3 regions of the Xanthomonas sp. NCPPB 1638 genome follow, and region 2 is predicted to be linked to each of the others. Evidence: predicted binding sites of a transcription regulator. Region 2 holds the regulator's gene; each other region holds the start of a gene.
What was found. Region 2 encodes FliA, which starts transcription of late flagellar genes. Its sites were predicted from a motif close to TAAAGTTTNNCNNNCNNNGGCCGATAA; they were not measured.

Region 1 (4,124 bases), 440 kb from region 2:
GCTGGTGGCGCAGACACTGGAGGACTGCCTGCACCAGGCCATGGACAGCGAGGGCTGGCTGCAGGTGTTGCGTGGTCTGGAATCCGGTGCGATCACGCTGCTGGCACGCGACCTGGCGGCGCCATCGCCGCTGGCGGCCGAGGCCTTGAACGCGCGCCCGTACGCGTTTCTGGACGATGCGCCGCTGGAAGAGCGCCGCACCCAGGCGGTGCAGAGCCGCCGCTACACGCCGCAGAGCAGCGACGATCTGGGGCAACTGGATCCGCAGGCGATCGCAGCGGTACGCGAAGAGGCCTGGCCGCAACCGCGCGATGCCGACGAAATGCACGAGGCGCTGGTGGGCCTGGGCGTGCTGCCGGTCGAGCAAGCCACCGATGCATCGTGGCAGGCCTGGCTGGCGACGCTGGTCGCCGATGGCCGCGCCAGTTGCCTGGCGATCGACGCTGCGCCTGCGCTGTGGGTGAGCGCCGAGCGCATCGCCTGGTTCATGCCGTTGTATCCGGATGCAGCGGCGCAACCGCGGTTGCAGGCGCCGCTCGACTGTCAGGTGGCCGACTGGCAACGCGATTGGGCGGTGTGCGAGCTGTTGCGTGGGCGCCTGTCGGCAGTCGGCCCGGCGCAGGTGCCGGCGCTGGCGCGCGCGCTGCGCCTGCCCGAGACCGATATCACGCTGGCGTTGGCGGCCCTGCAGCGCGAGGGCTATGTCATGGCGGGGCGCTTCAGCGCGCAGGCCGCGGCGGAAGAGTGGTGCGAGCGGCATCTGCTGGCGCGCATCCATCGCTACACCCTGGGGCGACTGCGGCGCGAGATCGAGCCGGTATCGCAGCGCGACTACGCGCGTTTCCTGTTCGAATGGCAGCACCTGGACAGCGCCGGCCGGGGTGCCGGCCCCGATGCGTTGGCCGGCGTGGTCGGGCAGCTGGAAGGCTTCGAAGCACCGGCGTTGCTGTGGGAAGCCGAACTGCTGCCGGCACGCGTGCGCGACTATCAACCAGCGTGGCTGGATGAACTGTGCACCGCCGGCCGCACCGTGTGGGCGCGGCTGCGCCCTGGTGGTGGCCGCAGCGCCGCCGCGTTACGGTCGACCCCGATCGTGCTGCTGCCGCGACGGCAGGCGCAGCGCTGGAGCGGCCTGGCGCGTACCGCCGACGAAGAACCGCTGGGTTCGCGCGCGCAACGCGTGGCAGAGGTATTGCAGCAGCAGGGCGCACTGTTCTTCGATGAGATTGCCGATACCGCGCGTCTGATGGGGACCGAGCTGGAAAATGCACTGAGCGAACTGGTCATGCGCGGTCGCGTGCACTGCGACAGCTACGCCGGGTTGCGCGCGCTGCTGGTGCCAGCGTCCAAGCGGCCGTCGGCGTTGTCGCGCCATCGCCGCCGTGCCAGCGCGTCGGGCATTCGCGATGCCGGCCGCTGGGCGCCGGTGCGTGCGTTGCCGGACGTGCCACTGGCGGAAGCCGGCGAACGCCACCAGGACCTGCTGGAACACGTGGCACGCACACTGCTGCGCCGCTATGGCGTGGTGTGCTGGCGACTGCTGGAGCGCGAAGCCGCATGGCTGCCGCCGTGGCGCGAATTGCTGCGCATGTATCAACGCCTGGAAGAGCGCGGCGAGATCCGTGGTGGCCGTTTCATCTCCGGTCTGTCCGGCGAGCAGTTCGCGCTGCCGGAGGCGATTGCCGCCTTGCGCCGCGTGCGCGCACAGGTGCCGCAACACCAATGGGTCTGCGTCAGCGCAAGCGACCCGGCCAATCTGCTCGGCAGTCTGCTGCCCGGCGAGCGGGTCGCGCGGGTGCCGGGCAATCGCTTGGCGTACCTGGACGGCATGCCGATGGCGGCGTGGGTGGCGGAGCGCTTCGTACCGTTGCAGGAGCTAGACGCCGAGCACGGCGCGCTGGCACTGACGTGGCTGCAGCGCGGGCCCGGCGCCGCCGTGCCGACCCCGCTGGAACAGTGGCTGGCTCAGACGCCCGCTGGAAGGGTGCACGCGCCAACTAGGCGCGGAAGCGGCCGCGACTGATCGTGGTGATCCGGTACCGCCCGGTGCCACGCTGCCTCCACTGCCTTGCACCGTCCGATCCGGGAGTGCCAGCGTGCCATCCTCTTCGGTCTGCCGCCGTGTTGCGGCATCGCGCTCAGGTCCAGCGCGTTGCCGGCGGCCTTCGCTGAAGCCGTGCAGCTCGCATGCCGCAGGCCTGACGGAGCCGCGATGTCGGAATGGGCACCGCAGCGATGCAGAAACCTCCTGCAGGGGTAGGAATTTTCTGAATATGCGTAATCGAGAACGCATGACCGGTCACAAAAGCGCAGATCCGATCTGCTGAATAGGCGTGTAACTGTGGGCCATTGCTCAAGCGTATTCCGGCGTCGCCGATAGCTCTCAACGAATGGTTGGATCAGCCAGATCAGCGTGATCGGCACGCGCAGTCCGCCGATCGTCCAGGCAGCACCTGCCACCCGCGCCCACTTCTCGCGAGAATTCCTCATGCTAGGCAACATCAAAATCGGAACCAGGCTGATGGTGGCGTTCCTGCTCGTTTCGGCCATCGGCGCCTGCATCGGGTGGGTGGGCTATTCCAATTCCAGTCGCATCAGTAATCTGGCGACCTCGCTGTACGAGCGCGAATTGTTGGGCTTGTCCTACGTCAAGGAAGCCAACATCAACCTGATCTACGCCGGCCGCGCGCGCGCCAACCTGCTGCTGGCCAGCAACGCGCAGGAGCGGCAATCGCATGTGCAGAACATCGACAAGTACACCGCCAAGGTGGTCGACTACATGACACGCGCGCGCGGCAGCTTCCAGACCGAGGAAGGCAAGGCCAAGCTGGCGCAGTTCGACCGAGCCTGGCAGACCTATCTGGACGAGCGTGGCCGTTTCATCGAAGCGGCCAATCGTGAAGCGCTGCGCGAGGCAAACCCCGAACTCGCCGCACTCTCACATGCGGTGCGCGCCAGCTCGGACGAAGTGGACGCCCTGATGACCGACCTGAGCGGACTGCGCGAACGCAGCGCGGCCTCGGCCAATACCGAAACCAGCGCCATCCACGCCCGCGGTTCCAAGCTGCTGATGGCCATCATCTGCAGTGGCGTACTGCTCGGCGCGATCCTGGGCTTTGTCATCAGCCGTAGCGTCACCGGCCCGATCCGTCGCGCTGTTTCGGTGGCCAACGGGCTGGCCGAAGGCGACCTGAGCATGCAGATCGATGTGCATGGCCGCGATGAAAGCGCACAGTTGCTCGAAGCCATGCGCACCATGGTGCAGAAGTTGTCGCAGGTGGTGGGCGAGGTGAATACCAGTGCCGAGACCCTGGCCAGTGCGTCCGAAGAAGTCAGTGCCACCGCACAGTCGCTGTCGCAGGCGGCCAGCGAACAGGCGGCCGGCGTCGAGCAAACCAGCGCCTCGCTGGAGCAGATGACCGCCTCGATCAGCCAGAACACCGAGAATGCACGCATCACCGACGGCATGGCCACCCAGGCCGCCAAGGAAACCATCGAAGGGGGCGAAGCGGTGGTGGCCACCACCCAGGCGATGAAGCAGATCGCTCAGAAGATCGGCATTATCGACGACATCGCGTATCAGACCAATCTGCTGGCGCTCAATGCCGCCATCGAAGCGGCGCGTGCCGGCGAACATGGCAAGGGGTTTGCCGTGGTCGCCGCCGAAGTACGCAAGCTGGCCGAACGCAGCCAGGTCGCGGCGCAGGAGATCGGCGAGGTAGCCAGCTCCAGCGTGGAACTGGCCGACCGCGCCGGGCGCCTGCTGGACACCATCGTGCCCAGCATCAAGCGCACCTCGGACCTGGTGCAGGAAATTTCTGCTGCCTCCGAAGAACAATCGTCCGGCGTCAGCCAGATCAATTCGGCGGTGGTGCAGTTGAGCCAGACCACCCAGCAAAACGCCAGTGCTTCCGAAGAACTGGCCGCCACCGCCGAGGAGATGAGCGCGCAGGCCGAGCTGTTGCAGCAGAGCATGGCGTTCTTCCGGCTGGGCGGGCAGGGGCCGGTGGCGGCACCGCCGAAGCGGGGCAAGCAGGTCGCCGCCGCACGCCCGGTGCGTGCCGCAGGTGCACGCAGTTGGCGCAGCAGTGCAGCGCCAGCCTACGCAATGTCCGAAGGCCCTG
Region 2 (4,124 bases):
TCCGTCTCGGCGCCGATCAGTTCCAGTTCCACTTCCTTGGACAGGGTGCGCGCGACATCGCGCGCCACCTTCGGAAAGCGCGCGAAGACCTTGCTCACCGGCTGCATGCGGGTACGCATGACCGCGGTCTGCAGGCGCGCAGTGGCGATGTCCAGCGTGCTCACCGCGCGGTCGAGTTCTTCATCGCGCAGGCGGGTGCGCAAGGTCTTCAGGCGGTTGCGCGAGAGCACCAGTTCGCCGATGAGGTTGACGATGGCGTCCAGCCGCTTGGTGTCCACGCGCACGGTCTGCTCGGCCTCGGCACCGGCCTTGGCTGCGGCCTTGGGGCCGGCCTTGGCACCGGGCGCAGCGGGTGCGTGGGCGTCGTGCGCCGGTGCGGTGGCGCCTTTGGGCACGGACTTGACCGCCGGCGGGCCGCTCTTGGCATCGAATTGCGCAATCAGCGTGGCCGGTGCGTGCGGCACGGGTTCACCCGAGCCCATCGCATCCAACATGGCCTGCAGATAATCCAGCGACTGCTGCGCGGCATCGAAGTGATGCGCCTGCAACACCGCCTGGCCAGAGCGCGCCATGCCGAGAGTTTCCTCGGCGGCGTGGCACAGCTCCACCATGGGTTTGATCGCCAGGAAGCCGGCGCCGCCCTTGAGGGTGTGGAAACCGCGGAACACCGCGTTGAGCTGGTCGGCTTCGTCTGGTGCCTGTTCCAGCGACACCAGCTGTTCGCCGAGGCGGTCCAGGATTTCCTGGGCCTCGACGATGAAATCGGCAGCAATATCGTCTGGAACAGCACTCATGGTTACAACCCCAATCCGGACAGCAAATCGTCGGCGTCGTCCTGCGACACCGCATGACGGTCCAGGCCCTTGATGGCGGGGCCGGCAAGACCGCCGTCGTCGTTCTTCGGTTCGGTACTCTTCGGCGGCAGGCCGAGCGCACCGAAGCCCTCATGCACGCGGCGCACGATCCCGGCCACGCGGCGGATGATCTGCCCGCTGAGGTCCTGGTAGCTCTGCGCCAGCGACAGTTCGGTCAGGTTGTGGCGCATCTTGTCCAATAGCGCGGCCTGGTCCTGATTGAGGCCGCCGTCGCGCAGCTGGTTGGCCAGCACGCGGCATTCCTCGACCAGGTCCAGGGTGCGGTGGCTGGCCTTCTCGGTCATCTCCACCACATGGTCCAGGCGCGAGCAGGCATCGTCCAGTTCGCCGGCCTCGTCGGGCACGGTGGGCAGTTCGCCCAGGGCCTGTCCCAGTTCGCGGGCGAGCCGGCTCAGGCTCTGCATCATCGGGCGCGTGCGCAGGGCGGCGAGGTGATCGACCTCGCGCCGCCAGGCAACCTGGTCACCGCTTTCCAGTGCATCGAGCGCGTGTTGCAGGCGTTCGATCAGCGCGGCACGTTCGGCATCGGCTTCGACGGTGGCGTTCATCAGGCGGTCGCCGTCAGACGTTCGAACACCTTGCCCAGCTTCTCTTCCAGCGTTTGCGCGGTGAACGGTTTGATGATGTAGCCGTTCACGCCGCACTGGGCGGCTTCGATGATCTGCTCGCGCTTGGCTTCGGCGGTCACCATCATCACCGGCAGGTGCTTGAGCTTGGCGTCGGCGCGGATGTTGCGCAGCAGGTCGATGCCGGTCATGCCGGGCATGTTCCAGTCCGTCACCACGAAATCGAACGGACCTGCGCGCAGCGCAGCCAGCGCGCTGTTGCCATCCTCGGCCTCTGCGGTGTTGGTGAAGCCAAGATCTGCCAACAGATTCTTGACGATGCGTCGCATTGTCGAGAAGTCGTCCACGATCAGGATCCGCATGTTCTTGTTCACATCAAGCTCCTAACACGAAAAATACGCGAAAAAATCAATCGTCATTTTCGACACCGGCATCGGCCAGTTCGAATACCTTGAGGCGGCCGCGCAAGCGCACCACGGCCTGGCCGTGGATCTGGCAGACGCGCGATTCGCTGACACCGAGTACGGCGCCGATTTCCTTCAGGTTCAATTCCTGTTCGTAGTACAGCGACAGCACCAGTTGCTCGCGCTCGGGCAATTGGCCGATGGCCTTGCCCAGCTCGCGGCCGAATTCGCCCCGTTCCATCATCTGCTGCGGATTGGGCCCGCCTTTGGCGGTGGTGTCCAGCTCGCCGTGATCTTCGATGCGCGATTCCAGGCTCAGCACCTGGCCGCGTGCGGCGTCTTCCATCAGGCGCAGGTAGTCGGGCAGCGGCATCTCCATCGCGGCGGCCACTTCGGTGGCGGCGGCGGCACGGCCGGTGTTCTGTTCGATCTTGCGCACGGCGGCGGCGGCATCGCGGGCACGGCGGTGCACCGAACGCGGCACCCAGTCGCCACGGCGGATCTCGTCGATCATCGAGCCGCGGATCCGGATCGAGGCATAGGTCTCGAACGAGGCACCCTGCTCGGAGTCGTAGCTGCGCGAGGCTTCGATCAGGCCGATCATGCCGGACTGGATCAGGTCGTCCACTTCCACGCTCGCCGGCAGGCGGGCAGCCAGGTGGTGGGCGATGCGGCGCACCAGGTCGGCGTGCAGGGTCACCACGTCGTTGGCGTTGTTGCGTTGGACGGCACGGTATTGCGCGGTGGCGGTCGTTGCGGTGGCGGTACTCATGCGGCCACTCCCCGTTGGATGATGCGTTCGACAAAGAACTCGACGTTGCCGCGCGGCACGGTGGGGGCCTGCCAGCGCGAGGTACGGCGAGCGATTTCTGCAATGGCCTGCGCCGACGGACTGGCAGGGTAGGCCTTGATGACGGGTTGCTGGCGCTGCACCGACAGGCGCAACCAGTCGTCCTGCGGCACATGGCCGAGGTAGTTCAGCGAGACATCGCCGAGGAATTTCTCGCAGACGCGGGAGAGCTTGTCGTACAGCAGGCGGCCCTCGTTGGGGTCGCGCACCATGTTGGCGATGATCTGCAGGCGGTCCACGCCGCGTTCGCGCGAGAGCACCTTGATGAGTGCGTAGGCATCGGTGATCGAGGCCGGTTCATCGCAGACCACCACCACGGTGTCCTGGGCGGCCTGGCAGAAGGTCAGCACGCTGTCGGTGATGCCGGCGGCGGTGTCGATGACCATCACGTCCAGATCGCGCTCCAGCTCGGAGAACACATTGACCAGGCCGATGTGCTGGGCGGGGGCCAGTTCGGCCATGTGGCGGCGGCCGGAGGCGGCCGGCACCACCAGCACGCCGCCGGGGCCTTCGATGATGACTTCATCCAGCGTGCAACGGCCGGCGATCAGGTCGGCCAGGGTGTACTTGGGTGAAAGCCCCAGCACCACGTCCAGGTTGGCCAGGCCAAGATCGGCGTCCAGCAGCAGCGTGCGCTTGCCCATGTCGGCAAGTGCCACGGCCAGGTTGGCGGAGATGTTGGTCTTGCCCACGCCACCCTTGCCACCGGTCACGGCAATGGTGCGCACCGGGCCCAGGGGCTCGGGACGGGTTGCCGACAGGGGGAAGGCGTTGGTCAGCTTTGCGTATTCACGCGACTGCATGGTTGTGCTCCGGAGTACAGGGCTTATCGGCAGCGCGCCGTAAATCTTCAAGGCGAAGAACGAGACTGGCGGCATTGGCGCGGTGCAGGTCGTCGGGGACCCGCTGTCCGTCAGTCACCCAGGTGATGGGTAGTTGGTGATCGACCACCACCGACAGGGCACTGCCGAAGCGGCCGGTCTCGTCGAGTTTGGTCAGCACCACGCCCTGGGGCTTGGCGTGGGCAAAGCGGCGCACGACCTCGTCGAGGTCGGCGAAATGGGAGTTGGCGGGCAGCACCAGCAGCGAGGTGACTTGCTGGGCGGCGCGTAGCCAGTTCAGCTGGGCGGCCAGGGCGCGATCGCGCTGGCCCATGCCGGCGGTGTCGATCAGCACCAGCTTGTAGTCGCGCAGGCGCTCCAGCAGGGCGAGCAGGCTTTCGGCGCTGTCGGCCTCGTGCACCGCGATGCCGAGCTGGCGGCCGTAGCTGTGCAGCTGCTCGCGGCCGCCGACGCGCAGGGTGTCGGTGGTGACCAGGGCCACGTCGCGGGGGGCGTGCTGGGCGGCGAAGCGCTGCGCCAGCTTGGCGATGGTGGTGGTCTTGCCGGCACCGGTCGGGCCGACCAGGGCGATCACCCCGCCGCGTTCC
Region 3 (4,124 bases), 1.0 Mb from region 2:
GGACAGGTTGGTGACCTTTTCGGCGGTGGAAAAACCCGGCTCGAAGATCATCGCGAAGACGTCGCGGTCGCTGAGCTGGCGGCCGGGTTCGACCAGACCACGTTCCAGCGCCTTGGCCAGGATCCTGTCGCGATTCAGGCCGCCACCGTCGTCGGTGATCTGGATGACGATGCTGCCGGAGTCGTGATACGCGTTCAGGCCCACCGTGCCGCGCGCCGGTTTGCCGCGCGCCACGCGCACGTCAGCCGGTTCGATGCCGTGGTCCATTGCATTGCGCACCAGGTGGGTGAGCGGGTCGCCGATCTTTTCCACCACCGACTTGTCCAGTTCGGTGTCTTCGCCGGCCACCACCAGCGCGATGTCCTTGCCCAGTTCGCGCGCCACATCGTGTACTACGCGCTGGAAGCGACTGAAGGTGCCACCGATCTTGACCATGCGCAACTGCAGCGCGCTTTCGCGTACTTCTTCCACCAGCCCGGCCAGGATCGAAGCCGATTCCAGCAGTTGTGCATCGCCGCTGCGCTGCGCGTTGGCGTTGGTGCTGGACACGGCAATAATGAGTTCGCCCACCAGGTCGATCATGCGATCGAGCTTGTCGGCATCCACCCGGATCGAGCGCGCTTCGGCTCCGCCGCGCGTGCCGGTCTCCGCTGCTGCTCGTGGTGGGGCCGATGCGGTTGCCGGTGTGCTGGCCGGCACCGTCATCGCCGCCGGCGCAACGGTGACCAACGCGGTCGCATCGGTCGGTGCAGCTACTGCGGCGATCTCCAGCTCGCAGTCTTCGCGTACGAATTCGAACACGTCCTCGATGGCGGCGCGATCGGCATCGCTGCGCAGCAGGATCCGGAAGCCGAGATAGTTGGCCTCCGGGTCGAGCGCTTCGAGGCTCGGCAATTGGCTGTAGTCGGTGCTGATCGATTCCACCGAGCCCAGGCTGCGCAGGTTGCGGATCAGCTTGAGCGGTGAATTGCCGAAGCGCAGCGCATCGGCGAACAGCTTCAGGCTGATGCGCCAGTAACCGCTCTGTTTTTCGGGCGCGCCGTGTTGCGCAACTGCGGCGGTGACGCCGCAGGCGCTACCCTGCAGATAGGTCTGCAACTGCGCCAGCAGCGGTTCGGCTTCGGCGGCCAATGCGGCCGCATCGGCGTGGCCGGGATCGGCCGCAGTCTCCACCAAGGCGTGAATGTGGTCGCAGCACACCAGCAGCAGCGCGATCAGTTCAGAGCTCAGTGTCAGCGCTTCGTCGCGTACCAGGTCCAGCACGCTTTCCACCACATGGGTGAAGCCCACCAGCTGCGGCAGGTCGAACAGGCCGCCCGAGCCCTTGATGGTATGCGCGGCGCGGAAGATCGCGTTGACCGCATCGGGCGAGGATTCGCCGCGCTCGGCTTCGAGCAGGTGGCGTTCCATGTCTTCGAGCAGGTCCCGGCTTTCGGCCAGGAAGGTTTGCATCAGCTGGTGCATGTCCATGCGCGCGTCACCCGGTCCGTTAGTGAATTCGTGCGTCGAGGCTTGCGACCGCGTGCGGATACAAGGCTTCGAGCAGGCCGAGCAGTTCGATCACATCGACTACGGCGCGGCTGGAATCGGTGAGCGAAAACGGTCGTCCGTCGGCCTGGATCGCCTGCTTGGTGGCCAGCAGCAACTGCAGGCCGGTGGTGTCGATCTCGCTGACCGCGCCCAGATCCAGATGCAGCCCGCCCGGATGCTCCAGCGCCGGCAGCAGCAACGGCTTGAGCTCGGCGGCGCGGCGGATGGTCATCTCGCCTTCCAGGGCAAGCGTCAACGGCGCAGGCAAATCGGGCGATAGGGTGCTCATGGGTGCCTCGGGCGGTACGGTGGCGCGGGGAGTTCGCTGCGACACGGGCAACATGCGCTCCACGCATGCCGCAAGGTGCCGGTCCAAGGAGGTATCGGCTCCTTGCAGGAATATTTAGTCGAAATTCAGCGCGATTGTGGAACTGCGAAGCCGGTCACTCCATGGAGGTTAATGGCTCAGGTTCGTCGCAAGCGAGCTCAAAGGCAGCGATTGGCGATCGGTCCGGAGCGGCGGCGGTTGGCGGTAGGGGGGGGGCGCAGGGCGGCCAGACTGGCGAACATGCGCTCGGCTTGCCGCTGTGCCGGAGAGGCGGCTGCTCCTGCTGGGCTTGCCTGCCGGTGGCGGATGCCGCCTGGCGACTGGCGTGCAAGATCGATCGACCAGCATCCTTGGATAATCGATTCACGCGCAGGAGATCCTGGAGTGCCCCCGTGGCGTATGCTCCACTACGGCCTGCCGGGAACTGCTGGACGTGGTGGGGATGGTGGAGGTCGCGGTGGCGGGTAATCCACTTAACGCGCATTGCATCCAAACGTTGGGAGAACGACGATGAAGAGCCAGAATGTCCCCGAACTGCTGCAAGCCAACGCCATTCTGGGGGCGTCCAGACAGCAGTTGCAGGAGGCCGTCAAGGCCATGGCCATACTGCTCGCGACCATGAGGCAACGCGACGAGCGCCTGCAGGAGCTGGTACAGCAGCAGATGCAGACGCTGCAGTATGCAATCGACGACGCCGATCAGCGGATCGACCAGGTAGTGGAAAGTGCGCTGCCGCAGCTGGTGCAAGCGAGCCAGCAGGGGCTGGATCCGGCACTGGACCAGTTCGACAAGACGCTGGCCGAGGCCGAAACCAGTCTGCAGCAGACCACACAGCGTTTCCTGCAAGCGCAGCGGTCCTTCGAGACCGCCGCCGCGCGGCGCCTGTGGCTTGCGTCCACCGCCATGCTGGTGGCAGGCGCCATCGGTATCGCGATGGCCGGCTACGTGGTGTACACCGCCATGTCACTGGCGACCGAGACGGCGCACGACCGGGCAGAATTCGTCGTTCCGGAACGGGTCGAGCGCACGGAGCTGGTGCCCTGCGGCAATGACCGGCCGTGCGCCGCTGGCGAGGCGAATGCCGCGCTCCAAGAGCAGAAAGGCGAGTAGCGGGACGTTGCGCTGCAGCAATTGCTGAGCGGCTAGCCAGCGGTGCCTGATCCCCACGCCGCGTGCGCCGGTTCCAATGATAATTTCGCGTGCATCGGTTCCAATGATAATTTGAGGGCTGCCATTCTGGCGAAGACGGAAAGTTAGGCGCCCCAGTCTGGGCCGTGGAAACCGGTGGCTAGACTGTCTCGCTGAGCCATGCTTATCGCAAATCGTCCAGAGACAAGCATGTCACTTCAACTACTACCAGGGAGGTATTCATCATGAAGCGATGCACCATGGCCACCACGCTTGCACTGGCTGCGGCGTTAGGTCTTGGCGTGAGCGCCCCAGTTCGCGCCCAGGCGGTAGATCCGTGTTCGGTCTTTCTTTGCATGGCCGGCGTGTCCGGCCCTGACGCTGGCGCTCCCGGTCCCGAATGTACGGCGTCGATCGCAGCCTTCCATGCCATCCAGGTATGGAGCCCGGCCTTCAACCCGCCGGCCACGGCGACTGCACGCCGGACCTACCTGATGACGTGTCCAGGCGTTGTCCCAGTGAATCAAGCGACCCTGGAATTGATCATCTCGAAGTGGGGCTACACGCCTTGACGGAGATCGCCCACTGACCCGGAATCGGCCACCTGTCGTGACATGGGGGGGGGGGCACGCGCACGTCTCCAGTAGCTGCCTAGGGTGAGGCAACCCCCCGATCGGATGTCAGATTTTTCCTACTCGGGCAACGTTGCTCCTGAGGTGGCGGACGCTAGACGATGGAATGACGGTCTGGAGCGCTGGCAAATAGTGGCAATTTGTCTTGACCTATGCCAGTGTTGCTAACAACCTGCCTCAACCTTACATAGGATAATGGCCCAGCGGGCGCTCATCTCCGCACCCCTGGCGACGTCTTTCACGTCGCTGCGCCTGTGTCTGAACAGAGCTCTGGCACTTCAGGATTGCGTGACGCGCTTGACTCCCGGCCACTTGCCTGGGCTATGTATTGCCTTCCTGCCTGTGCCCTCGTTATCCCTCGTTTGCTGCCCCGCCCTCCATCTGCACCCAACAAGATCGACGAGTCCCGCCATGAATGACCGCTCACGCCGCTCACGCCCTTCGTTCTCACGCCTCGCCGCAGGCTTGTTACTTGCTGCCGGTCTTGGCGCTGGGCCCGCGAATGC

Region 1: ACCQ13_RS10205 (methyl-accepting chemotaxis protein) is a predicted target of FliA. The motif match lies at 2,354-2,380, and genes of this name have one in related genera.
Region 3: ACCQ13_RS12680 (STAS domain-containing protein) is a predicted target of FliA. The motif match lies at 1,911-1,937, and genes of this name have one in related genera.

The regions. Positions count from the first base shown of each region.
Region 1 is NZ_CM192984.1:2,366,077-2,370,200, forward strand. Features, by position in the region: gene ACCQ13_RS10200 (DEAD/DEAH box helicase) at 1-2,023, shown strand, start outside; gene ACCQ13_RS10205 (methyl-accepting chemotaxis protein) at 2,489-4,124, shown strand, end outside.
Region 2 is NZ_CM192984.1:1,929,568-1,933,691, forward strand. Features, by position in the region: gene ACCQ13_RS08320 (chemotaxis protein CheA) at 1-794, opposite strand, end outside; gene ACCQ13_RS08325 (protein phosphatase CheZ) at 797-1,423, opposite strand; gene cheY (chemotaxis response regulator CheY) at 1,423-1,815, opposite strand; gene ACCQ13_RS08335 (RNA polymerase sigma factor FliA) at 1,850-2,617, opposite strand; gene ACCQ13_RS08340 (MinD/ParA family protein) at 2,614-3,498, opposite strand; gene flhF (flagellar biosynthesis GTPase FlhF) at 3,485-4,124, opposite strand, start outside.
Region 3 is NZ_CM192984.1:2,948,864-2,952,987, reverse strand. Features, by position in the region: gene ACCQ13_RS12685 (chemotaxis protein CheA) at 1-1,470, opposite strand, end outside; gene ACCQ13_RS12680 (STAS domain-containing protein) at 1,490-1,819, opposite strand; gene ACCQ13_RS12675 (hypothetical protein) at 2,369-2,968, shown strand.